DNA from 4 places in the Denitratisoma sp. DHT3 genome. Region 1 is predicted to be linked to each of the others. Evidence: predicted binding sites of a transcription regulator. Region 1 holds the regulator's gene; each other region holds the start of a gene.

The links. Region 1 encodes sigma-54, which starts transcription at its own class of promoters, with help from an activator protein. Its sites were predicted from a motif close to TGGCACNNTTCCTGCT; they were not measured.
Region 2: a site for sigma-54 is predicted at 4,484-4,499, ahead of flgB (flagellar basal body rod protein FlgB). Genes of this name have one in related genera too.
Region 3: a site for sigma-54 is predicted at 5,128-5,143, ahead of B9N43_RS13345 (ammonium transporter). Genes of this name have one in related genera too.
Region 4: a site for sigma-54 is predicted at 4,139-4,154, ahead of glnA (type I glutamate--ammonia ligase). Genes of this name have one in related genera too.

The regions. Positions count from the first base shown of each region.
Region 1 covers NZ_CP020914.1:2,619,536-2,626,801, reverse strand. Annotated here, with positions in the region: gene B9N43_RS12090 (pyridoxal-phosphate-dependent aminotransferase family protein) at 1-257, shown strand, start outside; gene B9N43_RS12085 (PsiF family protein) at 575-877, opposite strand; gene hprK (HPr(Ser) kinase/phosphatase) at 1,096-2,040, opposite strand; gene ptsN (PTS IIA-like nitrogen regulatory protein PtsN) at 2,025-2,483, opposite strand; gene hpf (ribosome hibernation-promoting factor, HPF/YfiA family) at 2,609-2,923, opposite strand; gene B9N43_RS12065 (RNA polymerase factor sigma-54) at 2,935-4,365, opposite strand; gene lptB (LPS export ABC transporter ATP-binding protein) at 4,368-5,090, opposite strand; gene recX (recombination regulator RecX) at 5,128-5,562, opposite strand; gene recA (recombinase RecA) at 5,559-6,584, opposite strand; gene B9N43_RS12045 (CinA family protein) at 6,612-7,112, opposite strand; gene B9N43_RS12040 (phosphatidylglycerophosphatase A) at 7,112-7,266, opposite strand, start outside.
Region 2 covers NZ_CP020914.1:1,949,712-1,956,977, reverse strand. Annotated here, with positions in the region: gene B9N43_RS09030 (MinD/ParA family protein) at 1-250, shown strand, start outside; gene B9N43_RS09025 (RNA polymerase sigma factor FliA) at 284-1,051, shown strand; gene B9N43_RS09020 (flagellar motor protein) at 1,079-1,819, shown strand; gene motD (flagellar motor protein MotD) at 1,827-2,609, shown strand; gene B9N43_RS09010 (flagella synthesis protein FlgN) at 2,650-3,132, opposite strand; gene flgM (flagellar biosynthesis anti-sigma factor FlgM) at 3,129-3,443, opposite strand; gene flgA (flagellar basal body P-ring formation chaperone FlgA) at 3,600-4,298, opposite strand; gene flgB (flagellar basal body rod protein FlgB) at 4,533-4,940, shown strand; gene flgC (flagellar basal body rod protein FlgC) at 4,952-5,344, shown strand; gene flgD (flagellar hook assembly protein FlgD) at 5,356-6,033, shown strand; gene B9N43_RS08980 (flagellar hook protein FlgE) at 6,060-7,266, shown strand, end outside.
Region 3 covers NZ_CP020914.1:2,897,538-2,904,803, reverse strand. Annotated here, with positions in the region: gene fmt (methionyl-tRNA formyltransferase) at 1-520, shown strand, start outside; gene htpX (zinc metalloprotease HtpX) at 634-1,476, shown strand; gene B9N43_RS13365 (DNA gyrase inhibitor YacG) at 1,627-1,815, shown strand; gene B9N43_RS13360 (Nudix family hydrolase) at 1,840-2,781, opposite strand; gene B9N43_RS13355 (ATP-binding protein) at 2,778-3,683, opposite strand; gene B9N43_RS13350 (murein transglycosylase A) at 3,816-5,015, shown strand; gene B9N43_RS13345 (ammonium transporter) at 5,176-6,378, shown strand; gene B9N43_RS13340 (RNA-binding S4 domain-containing protein) at 6,501-6,974, opposite strand; gene B9N43_RS13335 (helix-turn-helix domain-containing protein) at 7,150-7,266, opposite strand, start outside.
Region 4 covers NZ_CP020914.1:2,723,151-2,730,416, reverse strand. Annotated here, with positions in the region: gene B9N43_RS12575 (nuclear transport factor 2 family protein) at 14-535, shown strand; gene B9N43_RS12570 (nuclear transport factor 2 family protein) at 602-1,144, shown strand; gene nadA (quinolinate synthase NadA) at 1,214-2,311, opposite strand; gene B9N43_RS12560 (rhodanese-like domain-containing protein) at 2,354-2,806, opposite strand; gene B9N43_RS12555 (cation diffusion facilitator family transporter) at 2,865-4,040, shown strand; gene glnA (type I glutamate--ammonia ligase) at 4,209-5,621, shown strand; gene B9N43_RS12545 (DUF4124 domain-containing protein) at 5,723-6,196, shown strand; gene glnL (nitrogen regulation protein NR(II)) at 6,234-7,266, shown strand, end outside.

The DNA.
Region 1 (7,266 bases):
CGGTACACGTGCCGGACGGCATCGACGAGGCCGCGGTGCGCCGCTCCTTGCTGACGGATTTCAATCTGGAGATCGGCGCCGGCCTGGGGCCGCTGGCCGGCAAGATCTGGCGTTTCGGCCTGATGGGCCATTCATGCCGCGAAGAGAACGTGTTGCTGTGCCTCGACGCGCTGGCCCGGACGTTCGCCGCCCAGGGTCGCGCGGCGGATGGCGCCGGCGCCATCGAGGCCGCCCGCGCCGCCTACGGCCGCTGTTAAGTTCGTTCGTTTGCCTGAGCCCCGCTGCGGGGCTCAGGCAAACTTGTCCTAGACCCGACGGAGCTTTCCCGCCGGGCAGCCCCAAGGAAAACCACGGCGATACGGCGAAAGCATGAATGGCCGTGACCAGCGCATCGTCACCCACCGATTCGCGGGCATGGCCCGCTCCTACACGACAGAGCTTTTCCGCCGCGCTGCCGCAAGGAAAAGCGGCACGCGGCGAAGCCGCAACCTATCGGTGCTGCTACAGCGCTCCCCGTAACTTCGAGCGCAGCGAGCAGTATCGAACCCCCCGGAGGGGGGCGAAGGGGGCGAGTCTAGTCCTTCTTCCCGCATTTCTTGATGAAGGAGCCCTTGGCGGCGCCCGCCAGTTTCTTCTCCTCGGCCATCTTTTCGCAGTTCGCGTTCGCGGCCTTGGGTTCTTCCTTCGTGCTGGCGCTTCCACCGCTGGACAGGCAGTCCTTCATGAAGGACTTGCGCGCATCGCCCTTCAGGGCCTTGGTCTTGGCCTCGGCGTTGCAGGTCTTCATCTTTTCCTGTTGCGCCTTCTGGGCTTCGCTGGCGGCCTGGGCGGACAGGCAGAGCAGCGCGGTGCACGCGAGAACGATCAGCTTTTTCATGGCGAAACTCCTTGTGTGAGGAAAGGGAAGGATCTGTCCGACCCGGGGAAGCGCGACGACACGTTTCCGACAGTCGGAAAATCCAAATCGCATATTACTCCCGCCACCAGTATTCGGTATAGATATTTTTCAGGGCAACGCTTATCAAGTCCGTTCGCACCGAGTCCTGCGGCGAGGCTCAGGACAGACTGCGACGGCCCGGACGGATGAGCGTTTCCTCAGATATCGCCGGAGCCGGCTTCCAGCGCCCGCTGCTGGCGGTCGAGGAATTCCTGCATGCAGTCGATGCCGCGCAGTTGCAGGATGGTGGAGCGAACCGCGGTTTCCACCAGGACCGCGAGATTGCGGCCGGCAGCCACGGGCACGGTGACGCGGCGCACCGGCACTCCCAGGATGGTCTCGTTCTGCGCGTCCAGGGGCAGGCGCGCCGCCTGGGGCACGCCGGGCTGGGGCCGCTGCAGGTGGCAGATCAGGCGCAGGCGCATCTTGCGCCGGCAGGCGGTCTCGCCGAAGACGGTGCGGATGTTCAAGAGCCCCAGGCCGCGCACCTCGATGAAGTCCTTCAGCAACTCGGGGCAATGGCCTTCCAGGGCCTCGGGCGAGAGACGGGAGACTTCCACCACGTCGTCGGCCACCAGGCCGTGGCCGCGGGTGATCAACTCCAGCGCCAGTTCGCTCTTGCCCACGCCGGAATCGCCGGTGAGCAGCACCCCCACGCCCAGCACGTCCATGAACACGCCGTGGAGCGAAATGGTCTCGGCGAATTCCCGCGACAGGTAGAGCCGCAGGGCGTCGATCACCATCGCCGCCGGGTGGGGCGTCGAGAACAGCGGTGTGCGGCCCCGCTCGCATTCCTCCAGGACGAAATGAGGGACTTCGCAGCCGTCGGCGACGATCACGCCGGGGCTGTTGGCGGCGATGAAGTCGCGCATCTGCTGACGCATTTTTTCTTCGGGGATGCGCTGCGACCAGGCGACCTCGGGGGCGCCGAAGACCTGGATGCGCTCCGGGTGGATGACGTTGACGTGGCCGACCAGGTCGGCGGGAGAAATGTCGTCCCGGGTCACCCGGATGGGCAGGTTCAGGTCGCCGCAGATGCGGGTCAGGCCCAAGCGTTCGCGCTTGGTCTCGAACAGTTCGGCGATGGTCAGCTTGCGCGCCATTGGGCGATCCGCTCGCGCAGCGTCGCGGCATCCGGAGTGCTGAGCAGCGTCTCGCGGAAGGTCTTGTCCGAGAACATCTGCGCCAGCTCGGACAGCAGTTGCAGGTGCCGCTCCGTGGCGGCTTCCGGCACCATCAGGACGAACATCAGATCGACGGGCTGGCCGTCGGGGGAATCGAAGGGGACCGGCGTGGCCAGGCGGAAGAACGCGCCCAGCGCCTCCTTGATGCCCTTGATGCGGCCGTGGGGGATGGCGACGCCCTGCCCCAGGCCGGTGGAGCCCAGCTTCTCGCGGGCGAAGAGGGCGTCATAGACCGTGGCACGGGCGATCCCATGACGGTTTTCGAACAGCAGTCCGGCCTGTTCGAAAACCCGCTTCTTGCTGCTGGCATCCAGGTCGAGCAGGATGTTGTCGACCGGCAGGATTTTGGCGATTTGGTTCATCAGGATCAAAGGCGGCGATCAGGCGATGCGGCAAAAAGCACGTTACAGGGAAATCCCGCTATTTGAGCGGGGTAAAGGACCGCTTATGGAGTGCTTTTCACCGCTTCGCCTTCGGGTTCAACAACTCATTCGACCGGGTGGTGCTTGTCGCGGGCATGCTCGGTGATCCGCTCCTTGTGGCGCAGCACTTGGCGGTCGAGCTTGTCCACCACGGCGTCGATGGCGGCGTAGAGGTCGTCGTTGGTGGCGTCGGCGTAGATGTCCTTCCCCTTCACGTGCAGCGTGATTTCCGCTTTTTGACGCAGTTTTTCCACGGAAAGGATGACGTGGACGCTGGTCACGTGGTCGAAATGCCGGATCACGCGGTCGAGCTTGCCTGTGGCATAGTCATGAATGGCGGGCGTGACCTCCACGTGATGGCCGGTGATGTTCAAATTCATGGTGTCTCCTTTCAGAGCGTCTTTCTCAGGTTGACCGGCGGAATGCTCAGGGATTCGCGGTACTTGGCGACGGTGCGCCGCGCCACCACGATACCCTGCTCGCCGAGGATTTCCGCGAGCCGGCTGTCGGAGAGCGGTTTCTTGCCGTTCTCGGCGCCGACCAACTGCCTGATCAGCGCCCGGATCGCGGTGCTGGAGGCCGCGCCGCCCGTGTCGGTGGCGACGTGGCTGCCAAAGAAGTATTTGAGTTCGAAAATGCCGCGCGGGCTGGCCAGGTATTTCTGCGTGGTCACGCGCGAGATGGTGGATTCGTGCAGGCTCACGGTGTCGGCGATCTCGCGCAGGGTCAGCGGCCGCATCGCCACTTCGCCATGGTCGAAAAAAGCCCGCTGCCGGTCCACGATGGCTTGGCTGACCCGCAGGATGGTGTCGAAACGCTGCTGCACGTTCTTGATCAGCCACCTGGCTTCCTGCAGGTGGCCGGCCAGGCTGCTGCCCCGGTTCTGGCGCAGGATGTCGGCGTAGAGCCGGTTGATGCGCAGGCGCGGCATCGCCTCGCCGTTGAGGCTGGCGAGCCACTGGCCGCGCAGCTTGCGCACCACCACGTCCGGCACCACGTAGCGGGTGTCGAGCGCCGCATATTGCGCGCCGGGCCGCGGATTCAGGCTCAGGATCAGGTTCTGGGCGTCGCGCAGGGCGTCGTCGGTGCAATTCAGGGCTTTCCTGAGGCGGACGAAATCCCGCGCCGCCAATTGTTCCAGATGGCCGCGGACGATGGCGCAGGCCAGTTCCCGCGTCGCGGTCGCGGGGCGCGCCAGCAGTTGCAACTCCAGACACTCCTGCGGACTGCGGGCGCCGATGCCGACCGGATCGAAATGCTGCAGATGACGCAGGGCGATCCGCAATTCCTCCAGCCGCGACTCCGGGTCGCCGCCGAAATCCTCCGGCAGCAGATCGAGCAGGTCGTCCAGCGGCTGCGCCAGATAGCCGTCCTCGTCCAGCGCTTCGATCAGGAAGGCGACCAGCGCCCGCTCGCGGCTGGAAATCTGGGTCAGCGCCAGTTGCGCCAGCAAATGATCGCGCAGGCTGGTGGCGGATGCCTGGATGTCGCCGGCGTCGTTGTCCTCGTCCGGGTCCTTGCTGCCCGGACCGGACGGCAGTTCCGCGCCCCAGCCCAGCTCTTCGTCCTCGCGCGGCGCTGGCGCCTCGTCCGCCGCGGCCGGCTCCGGGGCGGAAGCCTGGGGCAGGTCGCCGGCCGGGGGCGCGAAAGTGGCGCCATCGTCGCCTGGCTCCTCGCGTTCCAGCAGCGGATTTTCCTGGAGGAACTGCTCGATCTCCTGATTCAGCTCCAACGTCGACAACTGCAGCAGCCGGATCGACTGCTGCAACTGCGGCGTCAACGCCAAGTGCTGGGAGAGCTTGAGCTGGAGCGTCTGTTTCATGACTACATGCGGAAGTTCTCGCCGAGGTACACGCGCCGCACGCTTTCATTATGAACGATTTCCTCGGGGCGGCCAGAGGCCAGCACCTCGCCCTCGTTGATGATCGTCGCCCGGTCGCAGATGCCCAGGGTTTCCCGCACGTTGTGGTCGGTGATGAGGATGCCGATGCCCCGCTCCTTGAGGAAGCCGATGATTTTCTGGATGTCGATCACCGCGATCGGGTCGACGCCGGCGAAGGGCTCGTCGAGCAGGATGAAGTGCGGCTCGGTGGCCAGGGCGCGGGCGATCTCCACCCGGCGCCGCTCGCCGCCGGAGAGGGAAATGGCGGCGCTGTCCTGGATGTGGGAGATGTGCAGTTCCTGCAACAGATTGTCCAGCCGGCCTTCCACCTGCTGCTCGTCCAGGTCCTGCAGTTCCAGCACCGCCCGGATGTTGTCGGCGACGCTGAGACGGCGGAACACCGAATTCTCCTGGGGCAGGTAGGACAGCCCCAGCCGCGCCCGCTTGTGGATGGGCATGTGGGTCAGGGTCTTGTCGCCCAGCTGGATGCTGCCGCCGTCCGAGGCCACCAGGCCGACGATCATGTAGAAGCAAGTGGTCTTGCCGGCGCCGTTCGGGCCCAGCAGGCCCACCACTTCGCCGCCGTTGACGTCGAAGGAGACGTCCTTCACCACGGTGCGGGACTTGTATTTCTTGCGCAGGTTCTGCGCGGCGAGCTTGGTCATGGGGTCCCCACCCTCGAGGTGGCTCCCCGGAGGGTGTTCATTCTGCGAGCTCCTTCAATACTTTGCGAATCACGTCGGTGCCAAAGCCGCGGGACTGGAGGAAACGCGCCTGGCGCGCCCACTCGCGCGCATCCGTCGGCGCCGAGCCGAATTTGCGCGCCCAGAGGGTCCGTACCCGCTCCAGTTCGTCGGGCAGGTCGGCGGCGGCCAGGCGCGCGGCGATGGTCTCCTCGGCCACGCCCTTGCCGCGCAGGGTCTGGCGCAGCTTGGCCGCCCCCAGGCGCGCGCCCTGGCTGCGCAGGTAGCTGTCGGCGAAACGGGCGTCGGAGAGCAGGTTGGCGTTTTGCAGTTCGGTCAGCACGGTGTCCACTTCCTCGGGGCTGCCGTGGGGGGAAAGCTTGCGTGCCAGCTCCGCCCGGCTGTGTTCCCGCCGGGCCAGGAGCCGGATGGCGCGAGGCTTCAGATCATTCACGCGGCGTCCGCGCCGCTGCCGGCAGGCAGCACGCTGACCCCCAGGGCGGTGCGGACCTTGTTTTCGATCTCCTGCGCGAGCTCGGGGCGCTCGCGCAGGAATTCGCGGGCGTTGTCCTTGCCCTGGCCGATCTTCTCGCCGTTGTAGGCGTACCAGGCGCCGGACTTGTCCACGATCTTGTGCTCCACGCCCAGGTCGATGATCTCGCCCTCGCGGGAAATGCCCTCGCCGTAGAGGATGTCGAAATGGGCTTCCCTGAAGGGGGGCGCCACCTTGTTCTTGACCACCTTGACCCGGGTCTCGTTGCCCACCACCTCGTCGCCCTTCTTGATCGCGCCGGTGCGGCGGATGTCCATGCGCACCGAGGAGTAGAACTTCAGCGCGTTGCCGCCGGTGGTGGTCTCGGGGTTGCCGAACATCACGCCGATCTTCATTCGGATCTGGTTGATGAAGATCACCAGGGTGTTGGTGCGCTTGATGTTGGCGGTCAGCTTGCGCAGCGCCTGGCTCATCAGGCGCGCCTGCAGACCCGGCAACTGGTCGCCCATCTCGCCCTCGATTTCGGCCTTGGGCACCAGGGCGGCGACGGAGTCGATGACGATCAGATCCACGCCGCCGGAGCGCACCAGCATGTCGGTGATCTCCAGGCCCTGCTCGCCGGTATCCGGTTGCGAGATCAGCAGGTCGGGCACGTTGACCCCCAGCTTGCCGGCATAGACCGGATCGAGCGCGTTTTCCGCGTCGATGTAGGCGGCGGTGCCGCCCAGCTTCTGGACCTCGGCCACCACTTGCAGGCACAGGGTGGTCTTGCCCGAGGATTCCGGGCCGTAGACCTCGACCACCCGGCCGCGCGGCAAGCCGCCGACGCCCAGGGCGATGTCCAGGCCGAGGGAGCCGGTGGAGACCACCTGCAGATCGTTCTCGATCTGGCCCTCGCCCATTTTCATGATGGAGCCCTTGCCGAATTGCTTCTCGATCTGGGCCAGCGCGGCTTGCAGTGCTTTTGCCTTGTTGTCGTCCATGGTCATTACCTTCTGCGATTGAGTTAATTATGGCACAGTTCTTGCCATGATCAGTTCCAGCAATTGCTCCAATGCGTGGATCACCGACTGGCGCCGGACCGTTTCCCGGTCGCCGCCGAAACGGCGCCGTTGCGCCCTGGGTGTTTCGCCCCGCCAGCACCAGGCGAAGCATACGGTGCCCACTGGCTTATCCGGTGAGCCACCGGTGGGCCCGGCGATGCCGGTAATCGCCAGTGCAATCATGGCGTTGGAGTTGGCGAGCGCGCCTTGCGCCATTTCCCTTGCGGTCTCCAGGCTCACCGCCCCCTCCCGTGCCAGGGTGCCGGGGCTCACGCCCAGTTGCCGCTCCTTGGCGCTGTTGGAATAGGTGACGAAGCCGTCGCCGAACCAGTCGGAACTGCCCGTCGTATGGGTGACCACCTGGGCGACCCAGCCGCCGGTGCAGGACTCCGCAGTGGCCAGGCGCAGGCCCCGCTCCTTGAGCGCGGCGCCCACCCGGGCCGACAGTTCGCTCAGTTGCGCGTCCATCACAGCAGCCGGTCCGCCACGTTCTTGAGCGCCGCCAGCGCCAGCAGGGTGTAGCCGGCGGCGACCAGGTCGTCCATCATCACGCCGAAGCCGTTTTTCACCTGGGTGTCGAACCAGCGCGCCGGCGGCGGCTTGACGATGTCGAAAAAACGGA
Region 2 (7,266 bases), 670 kb from region 1:
GCGGGGCGGCAATGGACTCCACCTGGCCGTCACAGGGGCCCGGAACGAAAGTGACGCGCGGGCGGTATTCGCCAACATCCAGCAGGTGGCACAAGCCCATCTGGGTATCACCCTGGGTTATCTCGGTCATGGCCGGGAGCATTTCGCCCATGCCCTGAATGCCCGCCTCCCCCCGTCGCCAGAGCCGACGCCACCGGCCCATTTGCCGGCCACGAGGCGTGCCGCGGCAATCCAGAATTCGATGATATAGTTGGCCGCTACAACGGCTCATCCATGTTCATCGATGTACACCGCCCAAGGTGCCCTCGAACGAGAACAGCTCGTTCGCCAATATGCTCCATTGGTAAAGCGCCTCGCCTATCACCTGATGGCGAAGCTGCCGGCCAGTGTCCAGGTTGAGGACCTGGTCCAGAACGGAATGCTGGGGCTGCTGGACGCGCTTTCCCGCTTCGAGGATGGCCAGGGCGCCCAGTTCGAAACCTACGCCGTCCAGCGGATACGCGGTGCGATGCTCGACGGCCTGCGCGAAAACGACTGGCTGCCCAGGGGCGTCCGGCGCGAGATGCGCCGGGTGGAGGCGATGATCCATCAACTTGAACACCAATATGGGCGCCAGCCCTTGGAGGGGGAACTGGCCGGCGCCCTCGGCCTGTCCCTGGAGGATTACCAAACGCTCCTGTTGGAAGCGCGCGGCCACCAGCTGCTCTATCTGGAGGACATGAACGGCGATTCCGGAGAGGGCTATCTGGAACGCAATGCCATCGGCGACGGCGGCGACCCCTTGCAGATGCTCGAGGACGCCGACATGCGGTCCGCTCTGGTCCGTGCGATTGGCGCCTTGCCGGAGCGGGAACAACTGATGATGGCCCTGTATTACGAACAGGATCTCAATCTGCGGGAGATCGGCGAGGTGATGGGCGTTTCAGAATCCCGTGTCTGCCAGATACACACTCAGGCCGTGGCTCGACTGCGGGCCGCCGTAGTGGGGGGCGAACGCACGCCGGTGACCAAGGCAAAGCGCGGGCGCAGGCCCAAAGGCGTGACTGCCTGAGACATCGGATCGGGAGTAGGGGAGGTCATGGATACCATCAGCATCATCGGTTTGCTTGTCGGAGTGGGCGCCATCGTCGGTGGCCAGGTTCTCGAGGGCGGGCACGTGGGCTCCCTGCTGCAGCCGACCGCCTTCGTGATTGTGCTCGGCGGTACCCTGGGGGCCGTGTTGTTGCAAAGTCCGGTCCATATTTTCGTCACGGGCGTGAAAATGGGACGCTGGGTATTTTTTCCTCCCGTGGTGTCGCCGCGCCAGTTGATCGAGGATGTCATCCGCTGGGGGAACGTCGCCCGCAAGGAAGGATTGCTGTCCCTGGAAGGCCAGATCGCCACTCTGCAGGACCCGTTTACTGCCAAGGGTCTGCAACTGCTGGTCGACGGCGCGGAGCCGGAGCGGCTGCGCGAAGTCCTGGAGGTGGAAATAGACGCCTATGAAAAAGAAATGAAAACGGCGGCGAAAGTCTGGGAATCGGCCGGCGGTTATTCGCCCACCATCGGCATTCTCGGCGCGGTCATGGGATTGATCCACGTCATGGAGAATCTTTCCGACCCCTCCAAGCTGGGAGCTGGCATCGCCGTGGCCTTCGTGGCGACGATTTACGGCGTGGGCGTGGCCAACCTGATCTTTCTGCCGATTTCGAAGAAGCTCATGGTGAATATCGCGCGCCTGGTCAGCTATCGGGAAATGTACGTGGATGGCCTGGTCGGCATCGCCAATGGCGACAACCCCCGCCTGATCGAAAGCCGTCTGCAGGGCTACCTCTCCTGAGCCCGTCATGTCCCGTCGCCGCAGCAGCGAGGAAGAGCACGAGAACCACGAGCGGTGGCTGGTTTCCTATGCGGATTTCATCACGCTGCTGTTCGCCTTCTTCGTCGTCATGTATGCGATATCGTCGGTCAACGAAGGCAAATACCGTGTTCTGTCGGACGCCCTGACCTCGGCATTCAAGAATATTCCCGGCGACAACAGCGGCGCCGCCACGGTGATCAACCCCAACGCGCCTCTGCCGATCGCGATTCCGTTGAACAAGTCGCAACCGGGACTGAAAACCGACGAAGCCAGCCAGCAGAAGCGGGAGCAGATACGCACCATGGCGAGGGACATCAAGAGCGCGCTGGAGCCGCTGGTCCGCGACGGGCGGGTGCGGGTCACCGAAAGCGCGCGCGGGATCTCGGTGGAAATCAATGCCAGCGTCCTTTTCGCGTCAGGGGATGCAACCCTGGACCTGGTGGCGGTCAACGCCCTCCAGGCCGTTGGGAAGATATTGGCGGCGTCGGCGTTTCCCATCATCGTCGAAGGCCATACCGACAATGCGCCGATCAATACGCAGCAGTTCCCCTCGAATTGGGAGCTATCCGGAATGAGGGCTTCGGCCGTCGTGCGGCTGTTCGTGGAAAACGGCGTCGACCCGCGACGGCTCACTGCCACCGGCTACGCGGATCAACGCCCGGTGGCGGACAACGCCAGTGCCGACGGACGCCAGCGCAATCGCCGGGTGGCGATCATGATCGAGGCGCAAAACCCCGATAATCCGGTGGAGGTGCAGGTCGGCCAGTAGGATCGGCCAGTAGCGGCGGGGGCTTGAGCCGCCCGGACTCTCAGGCGCTGCCCAGCTTGCGCCCGCCGCCGCTGACGCGGGTCTGGCCATCGGGGCCATAGAGGGAGGCGCGATTGGTGGCCGTGGTCAGGATCGACAGGGCCTGCTGGTTGTGGCTGAGGCGCTCGGCGATCAGCTTGCCGTTGAGTTCGTTGAGGCGTCGGGCTTCCGCCGCCAAGGCCAGCAGCGATTCCCATGCCCCCCGGGATTCCGCGGCTGACGGCGGGTTGGGCGGGCCGGCCAGCCATGCTTCGACACCTTCCCGGCCGGCGGGGTATCCAGCGTTGCACAGGAGCCGATCGCGCGACGTGCTCAGCCCATTGAGGCGGTCCGCCGCTGCAAGCTTGGAGGCTGCCAGGGCCTCGAATCCCTCCAGCTCTCCGGCAACCAGCTTTCCTTGTTCTTCCTGGAGCAGGTCGATGAACTTGCCCAGCGTGGCAAGCTCATCGCCGATCAGACGCGAGACTTCCGCTGAATCGATCACGTCGTTCCGGCGGGGGCCCGGCCATTCAGCATCTGCCGGACGCTGTCCAGCAGGCCGTCGGCGATCTTTTCCGGGTCGATCTTGAAGCGTCCTTCGGCGATGGCCTGCTTGATTTCCGCGACCCGTTTGACGTCGACGACGGAGGCATCGGCGGCAACCGCCTCCGCGCCCTGCAGTTGGGCCGACAGGGCCGAAATCTGGACTTTCGCCCCCGTTGCCGGCTGTGACGAGGAAGGTGTCGGCGTCGAGTGCGCAGCCTTGGGGCCGGCCGGGGCCTGACCAAGCTGACTGATGGAATTGTCGACTTTCACGATGAAATCCTTTCCTCCACGGGAGCACTACCTCGGTTAACGGGCAGCGGCGAGAGAACTTGAGCCCAAAAACGATCGAATCGAGCGGTCGGAGCCAGGGGCGAATTCAGCGAATCCGATAGCCGCCGGGCAGCCGGTACTGCGCGCGGAATTGTATCAGTAAGCGACTTCAACCGTGCCATCCGCCCGGGCGACGCCATTGATCGTCTGTCCGCTCGCGGCCTTCACCCGTATCGGCTGTCCGGGGGCGGCGCCGTTCAGGGCCTGGCCCTCGCTGGACACCTGGAAACCCGATCCCCGGGAAACGATTTTGACCATCTGGCCCGCTTGAATCACCGGCGTCTGGCGCAGCAGGTCGCTGCGCAGCGGCCTGCCCGCCGCTGTCGGCATCAGCAACGTCCGTCCAAGCGCCAGCCGGGGGTCCGTGATGACGCTACCCGGCAAATCGGTCAGGTCGCCCTGTTGCGGGGCGAAGTCACTCTCGCCGAGGACGTGGCCGGCCGACAGCGCCCGTGCGGCCACCAGGTATTCGCCCTTGATCTGGACATGGGCCGACACGTATTGGCTCCAGTTGCTGTCGGCCGAGGGGCAGCGCAGCAGCACATGGGTCCGGCCCCAGGCCCGGCCGCCGGGAGGCAGCGAAACCTCGGGGATTTCGCAGGGCGGCAGACGGCTGCGCGCATCGATGGGGCCGACGACGATATTGACCCGCCCCGGCAAGTCCTTGGTTTGTCGATATAAAAAGTCCTCGACGGCCTTGCGGGCGGCGGCGGGGTCCTGTGCGGCCAGGGAAGGGGAAACGGATGCGGCGAGCGCCAGCAATGCCGCCGCCAGGGACAGGGAAAATGAATGCATGCGCCGATTGAATCATGGCCCGGGGGGCGGTGCAAGTCGGAACAGGTTTGCGGAACAGCGTCGCGGAAAGCGCCGCCGGCCGCTGCCGGCAAATGTTGCCGAGCCGCCCGCGGATTGCCGTCCAAGCCGGCGGCCGCTGGACGGCGCACCTGGCGAGGTCCGCGCCATGAGCGGTGTTTGGCTTCTGGCACGGTATCTGCATAACGGCAGGCGGAATACAAACTTGAGTCCATCATGATCGATCGTATTGATAGCGAGTTCCGGTTGCAGCAAGCGGCATTGAACCTGCGTTCCTACCGACAGGAACTGCTGGCCTCGAATATCGCCAATGCGGACACGCCTCACTACAAGGCCCGGGATTTCGACTTCAAATCGGCCCTGAGCCAGGCCCTGGGCGGGACAAGCCAGGGAGCGCTGGCGCTGGCCCGCACCGCCTCGGGGCACCTGGATTCCGCCACGGGCGGCCGGAACGGCGTCGATCTGCAATACCGTACCGAATTCCAGGGGGCGGTGGATGGCAACACGGTGGACATGGATGTCGAGCGGGCGGCGTTCATCGAGAACTCGGTGCAGGTCGAAGCGATGCTGACTTTCCTGAGCGGCAGGTTCAAAACCCTGCAAATGGCAATCCAGGGACAGTGAGGTAAAAGGCCATGTTCAACATTCTGTCCATTTCCAGTTCCGCCCTGACGGCCCAGTCGGCCCGCTTGAACGCGGTGTCGAGCAACCTGGCCAACGCCGATAGCGTGGTGGGCGCCGACGGCCAGCCCTACCGGGCCAAGCAGGTGGTGTTCAAGGCCACGCCGATGGGCGACGGCCAGGGCGTCCGGGTCAGCCAGGTGGTCGAAAGCGCGGCGCCGCTGCGCATGACCTACGACCCCGGCAGTCCGGCGGCCAATGCCGACGGGTACGTGGCCATGCCCAATGTCAATGTGGTGGAAGAAATGGTGAACATGATCTCCGCCTCCAGGGCTTATCAAACCAACACCGAAGTGATGACGACCGCCAAGTCGCTGATGCTGAAAACCCTGGCCATCGGCCAGTAAGGAGTATTGAAATGGCAACATCTTCCGTAACCGACAGTTCCAACGCCGACATCTATGCCGCCCTGAACGGCAAGAAGTCGACCGCCAGCACCTCGACCGTCAGCGATGCCCAGAATCGTTTCCTGAAGCTATTGACCACCCAGCTCAAGAACCAGGATCCGCTGAATCCGATGGACAACGCCCAGATGACCTCCCAGATGGCGCAGATCAGCACCGTGGATGGCATCGAGCGGTTGAATGCCACCTTGCAGAAACTCATCAACAACTCGACCGACAGCCAGACGATGCAGGCCGCGGCGCTGGTCGGCCATGGCGTTCTGGTCCCCGGCACCGGGATGAATCTTGCCTCTGGCAGCGCCTTCGCCGGTGTCGATCTGGCGACGGCCGCGGATCGGGTCACGGTCACGATCAAGGATGCCAATGGCCTGGTGGTGAGGACGCTGGACCTTGGGGAGGTGGAGGCCGGTTCCCACGTGTTCCAGTGGGATGGCAAGGCCAACAGCGGTGCCGATGCCGCAGATGGCGCCTATACCTTCAGCGTGGCCGCCGTCCAGGGGACGAACAAGGTCGATGTCACGGCGTTGGCCGTGGGACTGGTTTCCAGTGTGGAGCGTGCCGCGACCGGTCTGACCCTGAATGTGGGGCAGATGGGCAGCTTCACGATGTCGGACGTGCGACAAATTCTCTGACCATCTGGGTCTAACGGGAGACAGCAATGGGTTTTCAACAAGGTTTGAGCGGGCTCAACGTATCGGCCAAGGCGCTGGATGCGATCGGCAACAACGTTTCCAACGCGAATACGGTGGGTTTCAAGGCGGCGGCCGTGCGATTCGCCGATGTCTTCGCATCGTCATTGTCCGGTGTCGGCGGCGCACAGATCGGTATCGGATCGAATGTGGCGGGAATTGCCCAACAATTCACGCAAGGGAACATCACGTCCACCAACAATACCCTCGATCTGGCGATCAACGGTTCCGGCATGTACCGCATGTCCGGCGGTGGAACCATCACCTACACCCGCAGCGGGCAGTTCTCCGTCGACAAGGACGGCTACATCGTCGGTGCCGGCGGCCAGCGGCTGACCGGATATGCGGCTGACAACAACACGATCGTGCCGGGCAACTTCGTTGACCTGCGGCTGACCACCACCAACATCCCGCCGAAGGTAACCGAGAAAAGCCAGCTCCAGTTGAACCTGGATTCCCGGGCGACGGCCCCGACCCAGATGACGCAGGGGATGCTGGCCGCCGGCCAGGCATTCGGTGGCGGGACGGGCTCCGTGACGATCGCCGCAGCGACACCCAACAACCAACTGGATCTGTGGGTGGACGGCAAACCTGTTTCGGTGACCATTCCCGACGGCACGTACACCGCCACCGAAATGGCCACGACCTTGACCACGCTGATCAACACGGCGCTCGGCACGTCCGGCGCCACGGTGGAGGTGACCGCGACCAGCGGCGGTCTGTTGCAATTCACTTCGAATAGCCGCGGCACCGTCGGCAGCTTGGGGAATGGTTCGTCCATCAGCATCTCCGCTTCCAGTGCGACAGTCGACCTCGGCCTGACGACGCAAGTCGGCGGGCCGACAGTGGGAGTCGACGGTCCTCCCGCGACGGGAGGCCAATACGTCGGAATTGCGGCGATCACTTTTCCGCTGACGGTCACCAAGGGGCAGAACGACACTTTCAGCGTGGTCGTGGATGGTGCGCCGCATACGGTGACTTTGCCGCCAGGCATCTATAACGACCCTCCCACGGGAACCGGTACTCCGCCTGCTGACGACCTCGTGGGTCAGATCAACTTGCAATTGGGAACTGCGGGAACGGCCACCCTGACGGCTGGGGTGTTGGATATCGCTTCGGCGACCACGGGAGCAGGTTCCGCAGTGTTCGTCACCGGCGGCAACGCCGTCGCCGGTC
Region 3 (7,266 bases), 280 kb from region 1:
GGCCATCATGCAGATGGAAGCCGGCCTCGACACCGGCCCGGTGCTGCTGACGGAATCCCTGCCGATCGACGCCGCCGACACCGCCGCCAGCCTGCACGACAAGCTGGCCGCCCAGGGCGCGCGGCTGATCGTCGAGGCGCTGCGGCGCCTGCCCACGCTGACGCCCGTTCCCCAGCCGGAAGCCGGCGTGACTTATGCTCACAAGATCGAAAAAGCCGAAGGCCGGCTGGACTGGACCCGTTCCGCAGTCGAACTGGGACGCCGGATCCGCGCCTTCAACCCCTTCCCCGGCGCGGTGGCCCAGTACGGCGACACGCCGATCAAGATCTGGAACGCTGTGCCGGCCGCAGGCGCGGCGGCGCCCGGTACGATCCTGCAGGCCGACGCGGCAAGCCTGATCGTCGCCTGCGGCGAAGGCGCCCTGGCGCTCACCGAGCTGCAAAAGCCCGGCGGCAAGCGCCTGACGGCCGCCGACTTCCTGCGCAGCTTCCCGTTGCGCGCGGGAGACCGCTTCGCCTAGGACCTGAACCGCGGAGCGAAGCCACCAGGGCGGGCAAGACGGGCATGATTCCCGGATTGAATCTTTTGCCGCCGCCCCCATCTAACCGCCGTTACCAACACGGAGATTCCCAGATGTTCAACTGGTTCAAGACCGCCCTCCTGATGGCCGCCATCACGGCCCTGTTCGGCGTCATCGGCGCCATGATCGGCGGCCAGGGCGGCATGCTGCTGGCGCTGTTGCTGGGCGGCGGCATGAATTTGTTCTCCTACTGGTTCTCGGACAAGATGGTGCTGTCGATGTACAACGCCCAGGAAGTCGACGCGGCGTCCAGTCCCTACCTCTACAACATGGTGCAGGAACTGGCCACCAAGGCCGGCCTGCCGATGCCGCGCGTGTACATCATCGACGAAGCCCAGCCGAACGCCTTCGCCACCGGCCGCAACCCGGAACACGCCGCCGTGGCCGCCACCTCCGGCATCCTGCAAATGCTCTCGGCCCGCGAGCTGCGCGGCGTGATGGCCCACGAACTGGCCCACGTGAAGCATCGCGACATTCTTACCTCGACCATCGCCGCCACCATGGCCGGCGCGATTTCCGCGCTGGCCAATTTCGCCATGTTCTTCGGCGGCCGCAGCGAGAACGGCCGCCCGGCCAACCCCCTGGCCGGCATCCTGGTCGCAATCCTGGCGCCGCTGGCGGCGACGCTGATCCAGATGGCGATCTCGCGCGCCCGCGAGTTCGAGGCCGACCGCGGCGGCGCCGAGATCAGCGGCGATCCGCGCGCCCTGGCCGACGCCCTGGCCAAGATCGACGCCTACGCGCGAGGCATTCCAATGGCCAGCGCCGAGGCGCACCCGGAAACGGCGCAGATGATGATCATGAATCCGCTCTCGGGCGGAGGCCTGGCCGGCCTGTTCCGCACCCATCCGGCCACCGAGGAGCGCATCGCACGGCTCCACGCGATGGTCCGCTGACTGCCCGATGATTTGAAATTGACCCGCACCAGGCCCTGAATTCGGCGCTTAAGTTCGGGGCAGAGTTGTCGATAATCAATTTGACGCGGGGCGCGGTGGTCCGAGTGATTGCCGGCAGTCCCGCGTTTTTCATTGCTCAGCCTTAAAACCGTGCCCGATCCGAAACCCCGCATCGTTCCCTGTCCCGCCTGCGGCAAATCCGTGGCGTGGTCGCCGGCGAATCCCTTTCGGCCGTTCTGTTCCGAACGCTGCCGCAACATCGACCTGGGTGCCTGGGCCAACGAGGAATACCGGGTGCCGGTCAGCGAGGAACCGCAGGAACCCGGCACCGATTCCTGAACTTGGCCGGGTCAAATATCCAGCCTAGTTCCAGGCAGCGCGGATCGCCGCCACGCCCTGCGCGCCCGCCGCCCAGGCGGTGGGCAGATCGTCGCGACCGACGCCGCCCAGGGCATAGACCGGCAGGCCCAGGCCCTGCGCCAGCGCGGCAAAGGCATCCCAGCCCAAGCCTGGCCGCTCCGGATGGCTGACGGTCCGCGCCAGCGGCCCCAGCACGGCGAAGTCCAGACCCAGGCGGTCGGCCTGCTCCAGTTCCCGCCGGTCGTGGCAGGACGCGGCCACCCAACGGAAGCCCGGGAAGTCCGACCGATCCTGCAATGCCATCAATTGGCGGGACGGCAGATGGATGCCGTCGGCAGCGACCGCCCGCGCCAGTTCAAGGTCGCCATTGATCAACACGCGCGCGCCATGGGCGCGGCACAAGGCCACTGCGGCGCGTGCGAATTCGCCGCGTTCCGCGGCCGCGAGGCCGGGTTCGCGCAACTGCACCAGGCGCAGCCCCGCCGCCAGGGCGCGCTCCAGTTGGGCCAACTGGAGCGCCGGGCCGATGGCGGCGGCCTGGGTGATGGCATAGAAATCGGGCAGGTCGAGCGCCTTCAGCACCGGCCCGTTGGCCGGCAGCATCGGCGCCACGCTGGTCTCGCCGGGCACCTGCCAGCTCAAGGCGGAATGCACGTGGTCGCGCAACTCGCCGGTCCAGGCGCCGACACGGAAGAAGTGCAGCCGCACATGGGCATGTTCGTAGCGATGCTCGCGCACGATCCAGGGATGGGCGCTCAGCACGCGGATGCCCAGTTCCTCCTCCAGTTCGCGCTCCAGCGCCTGACGCGGCGTCTCGCCCGGCTCCACCTTGCCGCCGGGGAATTCCCAGTAGCCCGGATAGAACGTGTCCGGCGCCCGCTGCCCGAGCAGGAAGCTGCCGTCCGGCCGCAGCAGCACGGCGGCGGCGACCTGGGTGATCTTCATGCGGAAGCGGGACGGCGGGAGGACTTGGTCTTGCCGGCGTAGTCGCGGGCGAACTGCCAGGCGACACGGCCGGAGCGGGCGCCGCGCGACAGCGACCACAGCAGGGCCTCGGCGCGCGCGGCCTTGATCTGCTTCGGGCCGACGCCGAACGTCGCCAGCCAGTGATTGCAGATGGCGAGATAGTGGTCCTGGTCGAAGGGGTAGAACGACAGCCAAAGACCGAAGCGCTCGGACAGCGACACCTTTTCCTCGGTGGTCTCGCCGGGATGGATCTCGCCGTCCTCGGCATGCACGGTCTCCAGGTTCTCCGCCATCTTCTGCGGCATCAGGTGGCGCCGGTTGGACGTGGCATAGACCAGGAGGTTTTCCGGCATGCCGGAAATCGAGCCGTCGAGCAGACTCTTCAGCGCCTTGTAGCCCGGCTCGCCGGACTCGAAGGACAGATCGTCGCAGAACAGGATGAATTTCTCCGGCCGCCCGGCGATCAGTTCCTCGATCTCCGGCAGATGCGCCAGGTCGCTCTTGTCCACCTCGATCAGGCGCAGGCCCTGCGCGGCGAACCTGTTCAGCACCGCCTTCACCAACGAGGACTTGCCGGTGCCGCGCGCGCCGGTGAGCAGCACGTTGTTGGCACTGCTCCCCGCCACGAACTGACGCGTGTTCTGCTCGATGCGCTGCTTCTGCTCATCCACGCCATGCAGGTCGTCCAGGCCGATGCGATGCGGATGCCGCACGGCCTCCAGCCACCCGCGCCCGGCGCGGGTGCGCCAGCGGAACGCGGGTGCCGACCAGTCGGGCGCCGGCACCGGCGCCGGCAGCAGCGCCTCGACGCGGACCAGCAAGGCCTCGGCCCGGCTGAGGAAGGCGCTCAGTTCAGTCTCGGCGACCGGGCCGGGAGTCATCGTTGTCCGAACCTTTCGGCCATACATACCAGAGGGGAACGAGGAGAAGCAGGGACAGCGCGAACGTCAGGGGAATTGCCATGGGATAATTCGAGGAACTGCCAAAAAATTGCCCGCGAATTTTAACAGAACATGCCCTACCTTCCGCCCCTGCTGCTGTTGCTGACCCTCCTCGCCGGCTGTGCCGCGCCCGGCCCCCGGCCGGCGCCGGAGGCGGCGCAGCCCTGTCCGGTCTGCCCGACGCCGGAAGTTCCCAAACCGGCGGCCAAACCGCTGCAAGACGCAACCTGGGCCGACCTGCCCGGCTGGAGCGAAGCCGCGCCCGCGGACCTGGTGGCCAGCTTCGACGCCTTCCTCGCCTCCTGCAACGCGCTCGCCCGGCAGCCCCTGTGGAAAGACACCTGCGGCGCCGCACGCGCCGCGCAGCAGGAGCCGTTCGATGTCCGCGCCTGGTTCGAGGCCCGGTTCCAGCCCTGGGTGCTGGTCAATCCCGACGGCAGCCGCGAGGGCCTGGTCACCGGCTATTACGAGCCTGTCGTCAAAGGCAGCCGCAAGCGCGGCAAGGCGTACGGCATCCCCGTCTTCGCCCCGCCGGACGACCTGATCACGGTGGACCTCGCCGGGCTTTATCCGGAACTCAAGCATATGCGCCTACGCGGCCGCATTGAGGGCCGCAAGCTGGTGCCCTACTACTCGCGCGCCGAATGGGGCCGGCAGGAAAGCCGCCGCGCTGCCGACGCCCTGCTCTGGGTGAACGACCCGCTGGATTTCTTTTTCCTGCAGATCCAGGGCTCCGGCCAGGTGCAGCTCAGCGATGGCGGCCGCATCCGCATCGGCTACGCCGACCAGAATGGACATCCCTATCGTTCCATCGGCAAATGGCTGATCGACCGGGGCGAACTCAAGGCCGAACAGGCATCGATGCAAGGCATCCGCCAGTGGGCGGAGAACAATCCGGGGCGCCTGCAGGAACTGCTCAACGCCAATCCCAGCCTGGTGTTCTTCCGCGAACTACCGGTCGCCGGCAACGGCCCGCCCGGTGCGCTGGGCGTGGCGCTGACGCCGGAACGCAGTATCGCCGTGGACCGGCGGACCACGCCGCTGGGCGCACCGGTGTGGCTGGACACCACGCAGCCCCTGAGCGAGACGCCGTTGCGCCGCTTGATGCTGGCCCAGGACACCGGCGGCGCAATCCGCGGCCCGGTACGCGCCGATTTCTACTGGGGCAGCGGCCTCGACGCCGGCGCCAAGGCTGGCCGCATGAAGCAAAAAGGGCGGATGTGGGCCCTGTTGCCCAAAGGCTACGCACCGGAAGAGGGCGGCGCTCCCTGAGTGCGGCCGGAGGCACCATGACCGTGCATCCCGAATCACGAATGGCACCGCAACGGTGCCATTTTCGTTGATACCGCTCCGCAACCCCTTGAATCGCAAAGCCCGAGGCCCTGGGTACGGTTGTTGCTGATCGGTGCCCCATTGAGCAACGGAGCACTCCATGGAACCCCTGAAGACCTCCGCCGACGTGCTGTTCATCCTCCTCGGCGCCATCATGATCCTGGCCATGCATGCCGGCTTCGCCTTTCTGGAACTGGGCACGGTGCGCAAGAAGAACCAGGTCAACGCCCTGGTGAAGATTCTCAGCGATTTCGCGGTATCCACCCTGGCCTACTTTTTCATCGGTTACGGCATCGCCTACGGCGTGCACTTCTTCGTCGATGCCGAGCAACTGGCGCAGAAAAGCGGCTTCGAACTGACTCGGTTCTTCTTCCTGCTCACCTTCGCCGCCGCGATCCCCGCCATCGTCTCCGGCGGCATCGCCGAGCGGGCCAAGTTCAATCCCCAGATGGCCGCCACCTTCCTGCTGGTCGGTTTCCTCTACCCCTTCTTCGAAGGCATCGCCTGGAACAACGCCCTGGGCATCCAGGATTGGCTGAAAGCCGCCACCGGCGCCAACTTCCACGACTTCGCCGGCTCCGTCGTGGTCCATGCGGTGGGCGGCTGGATCGGCCTGGCCGCCGTGCTGATGCTGGGCGCCCGGCGCGGGCGCTATGCCCGGGACGGCGCAATCGCCGCGCATCCGCCGTCCAGCATTCCCTTCCTCGCCCTGGGCGCCTGGATTCTGATCGTGGGCTGGTTCGGCTTCAACATGATGAGCGCGCAGACCCTGGACAAGATCTCCGGCCTGGTGGCGATGAACTCGCTGATGGCGATGGTGGGCGGCACCCTGGCCGCCCTGGTGCTGGGCCGGAACGACCCCGGCTTCGTCCATAACGGCCCCCTGGCCGGCCTGGTCGCCGTCTGCGCCGGCTCCGACCTGATGCATCCGCTGGGCGCCCTGGCGACGGGCGTGGTGGCGGGCGTGCTCTTCGTCCAACTGTTCACCCTGACCCAGAACCGCTGGAAGATCGACGACGTACTGGGCGTCTGGCCCCTGCACGGCCTGTGCGGCGCCTGGGGCGGCATCGCCGCCGGCATCTTCGGCCAGCACGCCCTGGGCGGCCTGGGCGGCGTCAGCTTCGGCGCCCAACTGATCGGCACCGCGCTCGGCATCGCCATCGCCTTCACCGGCGGCCTGGCCATCTACGGCCTGCTGAAAAAAACGGTGGGCATCCGCCTCGACCCGGAAGAGGAATACGAAGGCGCCGACCTCACCATCCACAAGATCACCGCCACCGCGGAGCGGGAGACGCTGTGGTGACGATTGAGAGACAGAAATTCGGCGGGTGGTAATGCAGCAAGGCCCGGAATACCGGGCTTTGCTTTTTTGCTACTTCCTGGCGGCCTCCGAACGAGGCCGCCAGGTTTTGCGGTTACCCCTTGTTATCCCTTTAATCCCCGAATCAAACGACCTTCCCGCTTGGTCGGTCGGCCCCTGAGGTCCGATCCCGGTACCGGTGCCAGCTTTTTCAGTTCCTGCTCACGCAGCCGCCGAGCTTCGCTTTCGGGTGTTTCTTCGTAAAGCAGTCGCGCCTCCGGCGCCGGTCGGCGTTGTTCAGCCATGCCTTGGACGATCACGACGAAGATGGTCTGACCAATGGTGATTTCCAGTTCGTCACCGGCCTTGAGCTCCCGGGCCGGCTTGACATGCTCACCGTTGCACTTGATCCTGTGGCTGGCGATGGCGGTCGCCGCCAGGCTGCGCGTCTTGAAGAAGCGGGCCACCCACAGCCACTTGTCGATGCGCATTCGCTCGTCGGTCATGCCTTGGATTTCCTTTTGTGGTCCATCGGTGGCGATGAGCAACAAGGGGATGTCGGCGCTTTGGCATGAGCCTCCGCATTCGAGCGCATCCAAGCCCGCATCTTCAGCCAGAGATGTTTGAGACGCGCCGCCATTGAATCAGCAGAATGCCAGCGCCAGCATGGCCGGATCGTCGATAAACCCGACCATCAGAAGTGGCGCCGCCCGGTAATACCAGGCCGATAGGCCGAACCACAAGTCAGCCAGTTGTTTCTGCATGACAGGAAATTCACGCCTGCATGGCTTGCAGGCGTGCCTGCACTTCCCGCTTGCCCATCTTGCGCAGGACAGCGATCTTGGCAACCTGTTCCTTGCTTGGCCGCGTCTTGCCGGTTTCCCAGTTGTA
Region 4 (7,266 bases), 100 kb from region 1:
GAGACATACGAACATGACCGACATCGCCCAGGAACTGGCCCAACTCAAGCACGACGTTCAGGTCCTCAAGGACACCGAGGCCGTCCGCAACGTCAAGCACGCCTACTTCCGCTGCGTGGACACCGCCAACATGGCGGAACTGAAGGAGCTGTTCCACCCGGACGTGAAAGTGCATTTCAAGGGCGGCACCTATGAATGGGTGCTCAACGGCCGCGACGAATACCTCGAGGCCATCGCCAACGGCTTCCACTCCGAGGCGGTGGGCCAGCACAACGGCCACCACCCGGAAATCGAGATCCTGAGCGAGACCGAGGCCGTCGGCACCTGGTATCTGCACGACATCTTCTGGAACATGAACGAGAAGAAGCGCACCAACGGCACGGCGCTCTACCAGGACAAATACCTCAAGACCGACGGCCGCTGGCAGATCATCGAGTCGAGCTACGAGCGCATCTACGAGATCGTCGACACCGACATCCTGCCGCAGAACCTGACGGTGCATTTGCTGGGCAAGACCGGCCGCAAGCTGCCGTAGGACCCGAATCCGTCCACCATGAGCCGGCGCCGCGAGCGCCGGTTTTACTTTTCCGGAGTCAACGACATGACCGACCTGAGCCAGGAGCTGGCGCAACTCGAACGGGATATCCAGATCCTCAAGGATATCGAGGCCATCCGCAACGTGAAGCACAAGTATTTCCGCTGCGTGGACACCGCCAACATGGCGGAACTGAAGGAACTGCTCCACCCGGACGTGCGGGTGCATTTCATCGGCGGTACCTACGAATGGACCCTCGACGGCCGCGACGAATACGTCGAGACCCTGGCCAAGAACTTCAACACGATGACGGTGGCCCAGCACAACGGCCACCATCCGGAGATCACCGTGCAGAGCGAGACCGAGGCCACCGGCATCTGGTATCTGCACGACATCTTCTGGAACATGAAGTTCAAGGCCTGCACGACCGGCACCGCCCTCTATCGCGACAAATACCGGAAGAATGGGGAGGGCCGCTGGCAGATCGTCGAGAGCACCTACGAGCGCATCTACGAGATCCTGGAGCAGCCCGTCGAGCCGCCCGGCCTGACGGTGCACATGCTGGGCAGGACGGGGCGGCCGGCCCCCAGCAGGTCGGACAAGAAGTAGTTCCCGCGCCAACAAAAACGAACGGCGTGCCGCAAGGTCACGCCGTTGCGCTGCCGACCGCAGCGGCCCTCAGGAGACGGCCAGCATCCGGTCCAGCGCGATCTTGGCCAGGACCGCTTCGTGGGCCGGCACCTTGATCTGGTTCACCACCTTGCCCTCCGCCAGGTTCTCCAGGGTCCAGGCCAGGTGCTGCGGATCGATGCGCTGCATGGTGGAGCACATGCAGACGGTGGGCGCCATGAACTGCACGATCTTGCCCTCGTGCTTCACCTCGCCGGCCAGCCGATCCACCAGGTTCAGCTCGGTGCCCACCAGCCAGCGGGTGTTGGGCGCGCCGGCCTTCACGGTGTTGAGGATGTACTCGGTGCTGCCCACGTAGTCCGACTGGCGGCAGACCTCGAACGCGCATTCGGGGTGGGAGATGACGATGCCGTCCGGATACTGGGCGCGGAATTTCTGGATGTGGCTGGGCTGGAACATCTGATGCACCGAGCAGTGGCCCTTCCAGAGCAGGATCTTCGCCTCGCGGATCTGCTCGGGCGTGAGCCCCCCCATTTCCAGGTCCGGGTCCCAGACCACCATGCTCTCCATCGGCAGGCCCATCTTGTAGCCGCTCCAGCGACCCAGGTGCTGGTCGGGGAAGAACAGCACCTTCTCGCGCTGGGCGAACGACCATTCGAGGATCTTCGGCGCGTTGCTGGAGGTGCACACGATGCCGCCGTGCTCGCCGCAGAAGGCCTTCAGGTCGGCGGCGGAGTTGATGTAGGTGACCGGCGTCACCGCCTCGTCGGGATTCAGCACCTCGCCCAGCTCGCGCCAGCAGCGCTCCACCTTGGCCAGGTTCGCCATGTCGGCCATCGAGCAGCCGGCGGCGAGGTCGGGGAGGATCGAGATCTGATCGGGCTTGGACATGATGTCCGCCACCTCGGCCATGAAATGCACGCCGCAGAAGACGATGAACTCGGCGTCGGACTGGCCCGCCAGGCGCGACAGCTTGAGCGAGTCGCCGGTCAGGTCGGCATGCTGGTAGACGTCGCTGCGCTGATAGTGATGACACAACAGAACGGCCTTCTTGCCGAGTTTGGCGCGGGCGGCGCGGATGCGCTCCTGAGCCTCCTCGTCGGCCAGGACGTTGAAACGGTTGAAATCGATGGCTGCGACTTGCATCGCCGGTACTCCGGAAAACGGTGGAAACGGAAGAAGAGGAGGTTAGCTCTGGATCCAGGGCAGGCCGTGGAAGCGCCAGCCGCCCAGGGCGTTGCGGTGACCGCTGGCATCCTTGTCGCCCTCGAAGCCTTCGAGCACGTTGTAGCAATCGGGGAAGCCGGCTTCGCTCGCGGCGCAGGCCGCGGCATTGGAGCGGCCGCCGGAACGGCACATGAACAGCAGCAGGGACTCGGTGCTGAGCGCCTGTTTCAGTTCCTGGACGAAATGGGGATTGGGCGTGTTGCCCGGATAGCTCAGCCACTCGATCTCGATGGCGTTCGGCACGCGGCCCACCCAGTCCCATTCGGCGCGGGTGCGCACATCCACCAGCCGCGCATTGGGCAGCAGTTGCAGCAGCTCGTGGGCTTCGCGGGGGGTCAGCGCCCCTTCGTAGGACAGATTCAGGTGGCGGGCGCGCTCCTGGGCCAGGGTGAGGATTTCGTTGAAGCGGGACATGGCGGCGGGGCCGACGAGGCAGGCTAGAATCGGGATCGCCAAGTATAAGTCAGAGTCCATGGCCTCAGCACCTCATCTCCACGCCCCGATCGAAGACGCCGAACGCCTGCGGCAGGGCCAGCGCATCACCTGGGTCAGCGTGGCGGTCAATATCGCGCTCACCGCGATGCAGGTCGTGGTGGGGCTCGCGGCCCATTCGCAGAGCCTGATCGCCGACGCGATGCACACTCTGTCCGACGTGGTGGCGGACGTCTTCGTGCTGATCGCCAACCGCAAGGGCGCCGAGGCCGCCGACGCGCAGCACCCCTACGGCCACCATCGCTACGAAACCCTCGCCTCTCTGATGCTGGGACTGCTGCTGTCGGCCACCGGCATCGGCATCCTGCTCGCCGCCGCCGGCCGCCTGGAGAATCTCGCCACCCTGCCGCCGGTGGGCATCGCCGCCTTCTGGGCCGCAATCGCCACCCTGGTCGGCAAGGAAGGGCTGTTCCGCTACATGCTGACCGTCGCCGAGCGCCTGCGCTCGCCGATGCTGATGGCCAACGCCTGGCACGCCCGGGCCGACGCGTTGTCCTCGCTGGTGGTGGCGGTCGGCATCGCCGGCAGCGTGCTGGGCGTCGGCTTCGCCGACGGCGTGGCGGCCATCATCGTCGGGGCGATGATCGTCAAGGCCGGCGTGCGCTTCGCCTGGGAGGCCATCAACGAACTGATCGACACCGGACTCTCCGCCGAGGAAGTGCAGCGCATCCATGAAACCCTGCGCACCGCACCGGGCGTGCTGGGGCTCCACGACCTGCGCACGCGGCGCATGGCGCACCACGTGCTGGTCGACGCCCACATCCAGGTCAGCCCGCGGGTCAGCGTCTCCGAAGGCCACCTGATCGGCGAACTGGCCCGGCGACGCTTGCTCAAGGCCCACCCCGAGGTTCTCGACGTGCTGGTGCACGTGGATGCGGAGGACGACGTGGATTCCAGCCAGCGCGCCATGGGGCTGCCCGAACGGGATGCACTGGTGCGCCATCTGCGCCACTTGCTGGGAGATGCGCCGCCTCCATTCGAGGACATCACGCTGCATTACCTGGGACGCAAGGTGGAAGCGGAAGTCGTCCTGCCCGCCGAGCTCATGGCCGATCCGGAACACCTGGCCCGCATCGGTCGCTGCCTGGCGCAACGCCTGCCGGGCGACACCTGGTTCAGCGCGGTGAGGCTGAGTTGCCGGGTTGCACCGGAATAGTGCATCAGCCGCATCCAACGCACCAATAAAGTGCGACGGATGGCGCCCATCTCAGGCATCGACCCTTGTGGCACAATGGCCGCCCCCGGATTGGCGTTTGGCACAGATACTGCTAACTCGCCGCGGTAGCGAATTCCCGCACGCATTGAATCGTTAGGAGAGTCCCTCATGACCACGCCTCAGAATGTGATGAAGCTCATCAAGGAGCAGGAAGTCAAATTCGTCGACTTCCGCTTCACCGACACCCGCGGCAAGGAGCAGCACGTCGGCGTGCCCGTTTCCGCCTTCAGCCTGGACAAGTTCGAGGACGGCCACGCCTTCGACGGCTCCTCCATCGCCGGCTGGAAGGGCATCCAGGCCTCCGACATGCTGCTGATGCCGGATGCCGGCACCGCCTACATCGACCCCTTCTTCGACGAAACCACCCTGGTGCTGACCTGCGACGTGGTGGAGCCTTCCGACGGCAAGGGCTACGACCGCGACCCGCGTTCCATCGCCAAGCGCGCCGAGGCCTACCTGAAGTCCTCCGGCATCGGCGACACCGCCTATTTCGGCCCCGAGCCCGAATTCTTCATTTTCGACTCCATCGAGTGGGGCGTGGACATGTCCGGCGCCCACGTCAAGATCCGCTCCGAGGAAGCGGCCTGGTCCTCCTCCGAGAGGTTCGACGGCGGCAACACCGGCCACCGCCCCTCGGTCAAGGGCGGCTACTTCCCCGTGCCTCCGGTCGACTCCTTCAACGACATCCGCGCCCAGATGGTGCTGGCCCTGGAAGCCTGCGGCTGCCCCGTCGAGGTGCATCACCATGAAGTGGCCACCGCCGGCCAGAACGAGATCGGTACGGTGTTCAACACCCTGGTGAAGCGCGCCGACCAGACCCAGGTGCTGAAGTACATCGTCCACAACGTCGCCCACCAGTACGGCAAGACCGCCACCTTCATGCCCAAGCCCATCGTCGGCGACAACGGCTCCGGCATGCACGTGCACCAGTCGATCTGGAAGGATGGCAAGAACCTGTTCGCCGGCAACGGCTACGCCGGCATGTCCGAGTTCGCCCTGTACTACATCGGCGGCATCATCAAGCACGCGCGCGCGCTCAACGCCATCACCAACCCGCTGACCAACTCCTACAAGCGCCTGGTGCCCGGCTTCGAGGCCCCGGTGAAGCTCGCCTACTCGGCCAAGAACCGTTCCGCCTCGATCCGCATCCCCTTCGTCAACAGCGACAAGGCCCGCCGCATCGAGACCCGTTTCCCCGATCCGGGCGCCAACCCCTACCTGTGCTTCGCCGCGCTGATGATGGCGGGCCTGGACGGCGTGCAGAACAAGATCCACCCCGGCGACCCCGCCGACAAGAACCTCTACGACCTGCCCCCCGAGGAAGACGCCAAGATCCCGACCGTCTGCTCCAGCCTGGAGCAGGCCCTGGAGTACCTGGACAAGGATCGCGAGTTCCTGACCCGTGGCGGCGTGTTCTCCAACGAGTGGGTGGACAGCTTCATCGAACTGAAGATGGAGGAAGTCACGCGTTTCCGCATGACCACCCACCCGGTCGAGTTCGACATGTACTACTCGATCTGAGCCCTTCGGGTTCGCCATGGAAAGGACGGGGCGACCCGTCCTTTTTTGTTTGGGGCAAATCCCCTACACTCTCCCCATCCGCGATTCTTTCCTCGATGCCCATGAAAGGACTGCTCCTGCCCGCTCTGCTCGGCCTGGCCGCCTTGGCCGCGCCGTTGGCCGACGCTCAGGCCAACACGCTGTATAAATGCAGCGATGGCGACGGTCGCACCACCTACACCAACACCAAACCCGCCGCCCAGCGCTGCACCGTCCTCTCCCGCGAGACGCCGCCGGCCGCCAAGGCCCCGAGTACAGCCGCCGGCCGCCCCCGCGGCGTTGCCGCCAGCCCTTCGCCGACGGACTTCCCCCGCGTCAGCATGGACGCTCAGCAGCGCCGCGACACCGATCGCCGCCACATCCTGGACCAGGAGCAGATGGCGGAGCGGAGGAACCTCGAGGAAGCCCGGCGCGCGCTGGCCGAACAGGAGGTGCAGCGCACCGGTCCCGACCAGATGCGCCCCTACCGGGATCGCATCGCGCTCCACGAGCGCAATCTCGAGGCCCTGCGGCGCGAGATGTCCAATCTGAGATAGAGGTGTCACGGGTGCAATTCTTGCTGCATCGATCGGCATGAACGCCCCCGACACCTCCTCGTCGCAAGGCGCCTTCGGCGGCCTCGACCTGCTCTCCTCCGCGGTGATCCTGCTCGACGACCAGCAACGCATTCGCCATCTCAATCCGGCGGCGGAAAATCTCTTCGCCGCCAGTCAGCGCAGCTGGCTGGGGCGTCCGCTGGAACAGTTGCTGGGCCATTCGCCGACGCTGCGCTCGGCGCTGGACAATGCCCTGGGCAACAACTGGAGCTACACCGGCCACAACATCGAGGTCGCGCGCGGCGAGCGGCCGGCGCTGCACCTGGACTGCACCGTGACCCCGGTACACACCGCCGGCACCCGCCTGCTGCTGGAATTCCGTCCCATCGACCAGCAATTGAAAGCCGCGCGCGAGGAACGCGAGGCGGTGCAGCAGCAGGCCACGCGGGAACTGATCCGCAACCTGGCCCACGAGATCAAGAACCCCCTGGGCGGCATTCGCGGCTCGGCCCAGCTGCTGGAACGGGAACTGGCCAATCTGCCCAACGCGCCGACGCTCAGGGAATACACCGAGGTCATCATCAGCGAGGCGGATCGCCTGCAGGACCTGATGCAGCGCCTGCTCTCCTCCCACCGCGCGATGCAGCCGGCGCCACTGGGCATCCACGAGATCCTGGAGCGGGTGCTGCGCCTGATCCATGCCGAATTCGCCGGGGTACGCGTGCGCCGCGACTACGACACCTCGCTGCCGCAACTGACCGGCGATCCCGAGCAGCTGATCCAGGCCATTCTCAATATCGCCCGCAATGCCGCCCAGGCGATTGTGAGCATGCCTCCCGATCACCATGTCGAAGGCGGCGAGATCGTTTTCCGCACCCGCGCGGCGCGCCAGGTCACGCTGGCGAAGAAACGCTATCCCTTGGCACTCGAATTGCAGGTGATCGACAACGGCCCCGGTATCCCCGAAGAGATGCAGGACAAGATCTTCTATCCCCTGGTTTCCGGCCGCGAGGGCGGCAGCGGCCTGGGACTGGCGCTGGCGCAGAGCTTCATCCAGCAGCACCACGGCA